DNA from 2 places in the Bacillus sp. M13(2017) genome. Region 2 is predicted to be linked to the other one. Evidence: riboswitches for the same ligand, from Rfam matches in the RefSeq annotation. Region 2 holds a riboswitch; the other holds the start of a gene.
What was found. Region 2 has a riboswitch for cyclic di-GMP ahead of CGQ22_RS19920 (methyl-accepting chemotaxis protein). Riboswitches for the same ligand answer to the same signal wherever they lie in the genome.
Positions count from the first base shown of each region.

Region 1: another riboswitch for cyclic di-GMP. It lies ahead of CGQ22_RS22660 (SpaA isopeptide-forming pilin-related protein); the one in region 2 lies ahead of CGQ22_RS19920 (methyl-accepting chemotaxis protein).

Region 1 covers NZ_KZ268511.1:77,846-81,277, reverse strand. The annotation lists gene CGQ22_RS22660 (SpaA isopeptide-forming pilin-related protein) at 1-2,100, opposite strand, end outside; cyclic di-GMP riboswitch class I at 2,161-2,253, opposite strand; gene CGQ22_RS22655 (TetR/AcrR family transcriptional regulator) at 2,426-2,962, opposite strand; partial or broken gene CGQ22_RS22650 (CPCC family cysteine-rich protein) at 3,299-3,432, opposite strand, start outside.
Region 2 covers NZ_KZ268508.1:107,896-111,327, forward strand. The annotation lists gene CGQ22_RS19915 (anaerobic C4-dicarboxylate transporter family protein) at 1-1,168, opposite strand, end outside; cyclic di-GMP riboswitch class I at 1,451-1,535, shown strand; gene CGQ22_RS19920 (methyl-accepting chemotaxis protein) at 1,670-3,412, shown strand.

The DNA.
Region 1 (3,432 bases), on a different contig from region 2:
TTTATCTGTTACTACTTTTCTTACTACTCCATCTTTCTCATCTTGGACTTCAAATTCGACACTCGCTAATACTGCCCCGTTTTCTTTGTCCACTTTTGTAATTTCTATATTACCTTTGTCTATCATTGCATTTTCCACTTGTATTGGAAATATGCCGTCCCCTGTTACATTTACTTCGAACTCTATTTCTTTTAATTGGTAGCCTTCAGGCGCTTTCGTTTCTTTTAAAATATATTTTCCTAGTGCTAACGGTTTAGAAGTTGCCTTACCATCTTTATCTGTAACAATATGTTCGACTACTACACCGTCTTTTACTATATCAAACTCTGCATTTGCTAATGGTTTTTCACCATTTTCCGAATCAATTTTCTTTACTTCAATTTGACCCTTTTGCATAGTATTTTTAATTTCAATTGTTTTTGTTTCTCCAGCTTGAAGTGTAACCTCTACTGGGCTTGTTAATTTTTGATATCCTTCTGGTGCTACTGTTTCATAAACTTTATACGTCCCAGGAGCTAAAGTTTGAGGTACTGAAAAACCTTTTTCGTCCGTTTTTAGTTTTGCAACAACTTCATTTGCACTATTTCGAACTTCAAATTCGGCACCTTTTAACCCTTTGTTCGGATTCTCAGAATCTATTTTATGAATCGATACTGTACCATCTTTTGGAGCTTCAGGCGGCGTAATAGTTACTTCTTTTGATGTTAATGTTTTATCATCAAAATGTAATTCCGCTTTATTAGGAATCTTCTTATCTACGTAAGAAGATAAGTCTGCATCATTTTTAATTTTCGCCTTGATACTGAGATTAATTATCTGGTCTTCATATGACTTATAGTCAAAATTCTCACCAAACGTAAATGTTACTTCACTTCTTTGTTTATCTATATTTAACGTTCCTTTAGATGTAATATCTTGGCCATTTTGATCATACACTTTTGCCTCTAATACTTCTAAAACATCTTCTAAATCATCACTAATTACCATTGATGTGTATTTAAGAGGATCTTTTGGTATATGTGTACCAACTTGGTATTGAATAACTTGATCCATTTGTGTTAGCTGCTCATTCTCTACAAGCTTGCCATTCTCATCAACTATATTTTTTTCAATACTAGGTGGATTATCGTCACCTGAACCGGATCCTCCCCCACCACTTACAAATACTTGTCCTACTTTTTCTTCAGTTACAATATTTTTACCTTCTAATTTCACAGTATTTTTATGAGGCTTTGCAGCAGGATTTGTAACCTTTGTTTTATATCTTAAAATATAGCCTTTTGAACTGTCTGGAAATTCAATTGTAAATCCAGTCTTTGTTGCATTAATTTTAATGTTAGATAAATCTGCTGGCTTAATATTTGTTGGTGCATAACCATCTTCAAATACAGCCTCTTCTAATACTACGCTGTCTGTAATTAACTCATGCCCAGGTCCTAATGTATCTGTTAATTTAAGATCTTGCATTTCTGTTCCAGTTGCATTTACATATACAAGCCAATCAGCAATTGAAGGATCTTCTTGATTATAAGAACCCCATTTCAATAAATTTTCCGTATTGGGCTGTGGCTTCGGTCTCTCTGTCGTATTATTTACACTTACTTCTTTATTGACGATTTGACCATCAACGTTAAATTCTAATGGAATTTCTTTAACACCATCATATGCTTCTAGACCAAAGTAGAATTCTACGAATAAAGAACCTTTAATGTTATTCTTTCCTTCTACGTAATCACCCATAGTACATGTTAATAAACCCTTTTTCATCTCACATGTACCAACTGTTTTTCCTTCAGCATCTTTTAAGGGAAAACTCATATTCATAAGGTCTTTTCGAAACTCTTTTGGCATATCAATTGTGAACTGATCTCCACTTTTTATTTTTTCTTTAGCTGACCACTTCACTTCTACTTTCATTCCATCTGAGGCTTGATACGGTTCAGATGTCGTGCCATCAGTACGGGAAATATTAATTTCGTCCACTGGACTTTTCATCACAGCAGCTTGAATAACTGGAGCCCATACATTCAGCACTGAAAATAATACTAGAAAAACTAATGAAACCATTGAAATGTGCCTTTTAGTACTTTTCATTTGCATAGTTCCCTCCTAAATTTTTATATTTATATAACAAAAAAAGATCGTCCGGTTGCATCAAAAATGTGCAACCAGACGATCTTAGTAACCAATATGTATTACCGTAGACTCTAAGCTTTGCGGCCTATCCTTTCGAATAGTGTGCTAAAAATATCTTTTATTCTTTTTTTGTTTCATTTTCCTCTTAAACCAAATATTACTATACCGTCTGGACGGTTATAATTCAATACTCTATAAAATTGTTCTATTTTTCTAATAAAAAAAACAATTCACCACTACATTAAAGAAGCAATGGTGAATTATTTTAAAATTATATAGTTCGTATATTCTATTTATATGAATTACTAATAAGAGCTTGAATCACTTTTTCTCTTAACTCTGGCCTTAGTCTTCCAACCCCTAAATATTCCGAATACCATAATCCATCTGCTGCTAATCTAATAATTGTTGCACACACTGAATCTATCTCATCATTTTCTATATTCTTTTGCAGTTGCTGAAATGATTGTTGTAACGGCTCAAGTAATTCAGGTTTTAACATGAGTGCTGCCATCATACTGCTAGACAACTCTTCTGTTCTTCTCTCATTACTTAATCTTTCCTCTACAAAAGAGCGAACCCATCTCCCTTTCCTCTCTGAGTCTTCCGCTACTTTATTGTAAATGGCCCCTTCATAATCCTCTACCCCTCTGACTATCATACCTTCTATTAAAGCTTCTTTATTTGAAAAGTGATACAATAATCCACCTTTACTTAAACCCGCCTCTTTTGCCACTGCTTCTAAGGTTAATTTAGCAACCCCTTTACATTGTACAATTTGAGAAGCAGCTGCTAAAATCTTTTGCCGCGTTATGCTTATACTCATTCCTTTTTAAAACCCCATTTCTACTAAATTTATATAAATACGAATCTTATTTTTAATATTGTTGATTACTACTAAGTATTTTCTTTATACAACAAAAGCTGCATTACCTTTGAATTTTTAGTTACTTATTCTATTAAAAATTTCCATATCATTCAATATGATAACATTAAATACACAAAGTTGACTATACATCTATACTTTTGTATTTATTGAAAATATATCCATTAATAAAATTTACCGATTTAGTCCTTCTTATTACTTTAAGACGGCAGTAATTCTTTCAGCACTAAATAAAAAATGTTATTACCCCCATTGAATTGAGTAATAACATTTTACTTAACAAATTCGCTGCCAACTAGCATCCTTCACTAGTCGGTTTTCTAACTGATCCAATAAAACATTCCTCGCAAGCACCATATGCAATAAAATTTTTCTGTGCTTGCCTTAACGAGACTTCATTTGCCCCACCT
Region 2 (3,432 bases):
TTCCATAGTTTGGAATGAAGAAGTATCCGTTCACTGCAGGGAACATAGCAATCAGTAATGCTGGCGGAATACCAAGAGATAGTCCAAGTGGCATTAAGGCACGAACTGTTGCTGCTTGGCTGTACAGTAAAATAGATAGAATGAATAATGCGATAGCAAATAGCCATGGTGCACTTGTTACTAAATGCTGAATGGATCCTTGAATCATATTTAAGTTTCCGTTAAAGAAAGTATCTCCCATCCAAGCGATACCGAAAATAGCAACAACTGCTGTTGCTCCTGCTTTAAAGACGTTACCAGATACAATGCTTTCTACATTTGGTTTACAGAAAATAATAATAAGGGCCGCGATAGTTAACATAACCATCTCAATTGTGTTCGGCATGGAAAGACGAGCTAACTTCCCATCAACTATCCATCCTGGACGAAGTGCTTCAAATGAACCAAGAAGTACAACAAGGAAGGTTCCTACAAGGAAAAGGATAACTGATAATTTGGCGCCCTTTACACCTACAAATTCTTTTTTCTCTTCAAGTTTAGGAATCATTCCTTCGTTTAATCGTTTTAAGTATTCAGGGTCTTCATTTAATTCTTTTCCCATCTTACTAGCAACAAATGCTGCTAACATACAAGCAATGAAAGTAGAAGGAATACTCACTTTTAAAATATCTAATAAAGTGATTTTATAGTCAGCTAACATTGCTAAAAGAGCAACTGTGGCAGCTGAAATTGGACTAGCTGTAATTGCTTGTTGAGAAGCGATTACGGCAATCGACATTGGGCGTTCCGGTCTAATCCCTGATTCACGAGAGACTTCTGCAATAACAGGAAGTACAGAATAGGCAACGTGACCAGTACCTGCACATAGTGTGAATAAATAAGTAACAATTGGAGCAAAAAAAGTAATACGCTTTGGATTTTTTCGTAATGCTTTTTCAGCTAGATGAACAAGATAGTCCATTCCTCCAGCAGCTTGCAAAGCACCAGCAGCTGTAATTACTGCCAAAATCATAAGCATTACATCGATAGGAGGCGCGGTAGGTTGTAAGTGGAAGACAAAAACGAGTATTGCCATACCAACTCCACCCATTACTCCTAAACCAACTCCGCCTAGGCGTGCACCAATAAAAATACAGAGTAACAAGGTAAGAAATTGTAGCCAAAACATGATAAACTACCTCCGAAATTCATTAGTTAAGATATATTCGAATAGTTTAATTTGAATGAAAATTAAATAAATACCCGAAGAAATCCTTGTTATTAATACATTTTTTATTATATAACACAAAAAAAGTAACATTCACGTACTTTTTGAAATTATTTTGAAAAAACAATGCGTTAAAAATTTGTATTTATATCTCTAAATAAGTAGACATTTTGATTTATATGTTGTAATCTTTGAAAGAGAATAAATTAATTCTCATAGAACTCCCATATCGTTCAACTCGTTCAGCGAGAAAGGCAAACTGATGGAAACATGAGGACGCAAAACTACAGGAGCTAAGGTCGAAAGGCTATGCTAGCCAGTTACCGGACGGATAGGGTTGGTCTTTGCCAATGCTTTTACATTGGCTTTTTTTTATTCTCGAACATATTGAGAAACATTTTTAAACAAAATATTCATATATTTTGTTTTTTTGTTTATGTTAGTTAAGGAAGGTGGATATTAATGAAAAAATATTGGCATAAGTTATCGTTCCTTCAAAAGAACGTCTTATTAACCGTACTAGTTATTTTGACGCTTGTTGGAAGTATGGGTGCGTTAAGTTTCAACATGTTTCAAAATAGTATGATGTCTTTATTTGAAAGGCAGTCTATTGAAACAGGAGAAATAGTATTAAAAAAATTGGATTTAGAGTTAGTTAGAGACATGGCGAAAGATCCTACAGCCGAAAAAGTGAAAAAAGAAAAGTTAACAGAGAAATTAGATGAAGTTTCAAAAGAATTGAAAAGTGTTGGACAAACGTATGTTACAGGAGCAAAGCCGAATGAAAAGCGAGAATTAAAACTCGTTGGTTTGACTACAGAGTTAACAAATGCATTCCCTATAAAGACGGGAGATTATTATGAACAACCCGCTCATTGGATGAAGGCATACGATAAAGTGATTGATACGAAAAAGGCACAAATGACAGAAGTATATGAAGATGAAATAGGTTCGTGGGTGACAATATTAGAACCAATTACGGATGGAGAAAACAATATTGTTGCAATTATTGCGGCTGACCTAGATGCTTCCATTGTTCCTATTACAAAAGAGAAGTTTATGATACAGGGCTTACTCTTTATCATTATTTCATTAGCAATTGCGACTATTACTCAATTCTTTATCGTGCGTCACTCGCTAGCTCCATTAAAAGATTTACGAGAAGGGTTACGTAAAATTGGTGAAGGAGACTTAAGTATTAAATTAAAAGAAAGACCAGATGATATTGGAATTATTAATGTTTATTTCAATAACACGATTGAAAAATTTAAAGGGATTATAGATAAAGTAAGGCAAACTGCTGAGCAAGTTTCTTCTTCTTCGCAAGAGTTGTCAGCGAGTACAGAGGAAAATAGCATGGCAGTTCAAGAGATTGCAAGTTCTATTGAAGGTTTAAGAGTAGGGGCACAGTCTCAAAAAACGTCAGTACAACAATGTTTAGGAATTGTACATGGAATGGAAGATAAGGTAGAAGAGATAACTGGGGCTGCAAAACAAGTTGCAGTTGCTTCTGAAGGTATGGAGCAACATTCAATTGAAGGTAATGAAGTGATTGGACAAATTATTAATCAAATGAGTTTAATCCAAAATGCAGTACAAGATTTATCTTCCATCATTTATTCGTTAGAAACAAGGTCAAAAGAAATTAGTGATATCGTAACTGTAATTACAGGTATTTCAAATCAAACAAATCTATTAGCTTTAAATGCTTCTATTGAGGCTTCACGTGCTGGAGCAGCTGGAAGAGGGTTTGCGGTTGTTGCTGATGAAGTACGAAAATTAGCAGAACAAACTGAAGCGTCTGCAAAAGATATAGCGAAATTAATTGGTGAAACACAAGCTGAGACAGAAGATGCTGTAGTTTCCATGCAAAAAGGTTCAAAAGAAGTAGAAACTGGAATTTCACTTGTTCAAAGTAGTGGAGATTTCTTTGAAAAAATTTCAAAATCAGCGCAATCTGTTACAGATCAAGTAAAAGCTGTTTCTGGTAATTCGAGTGACATTTTACAAAATAGCCAAAATATTGTTCAAGTTGTAAATGAATTATCGCATATTGCAAATACTTATGCCAACAGCAGTAGTAATGTTGAAGAAAGCATGAAAGAGCAAGAAATATCAGTACAAGATATTGCAGAATTAGCGACTTCTTTAAGTTGGCTTTCTCAGGAATTACAAGAGCTAATTGGTGAGTTTAAAAGTGAATAAGAAGAAAGATCAATTCTAAT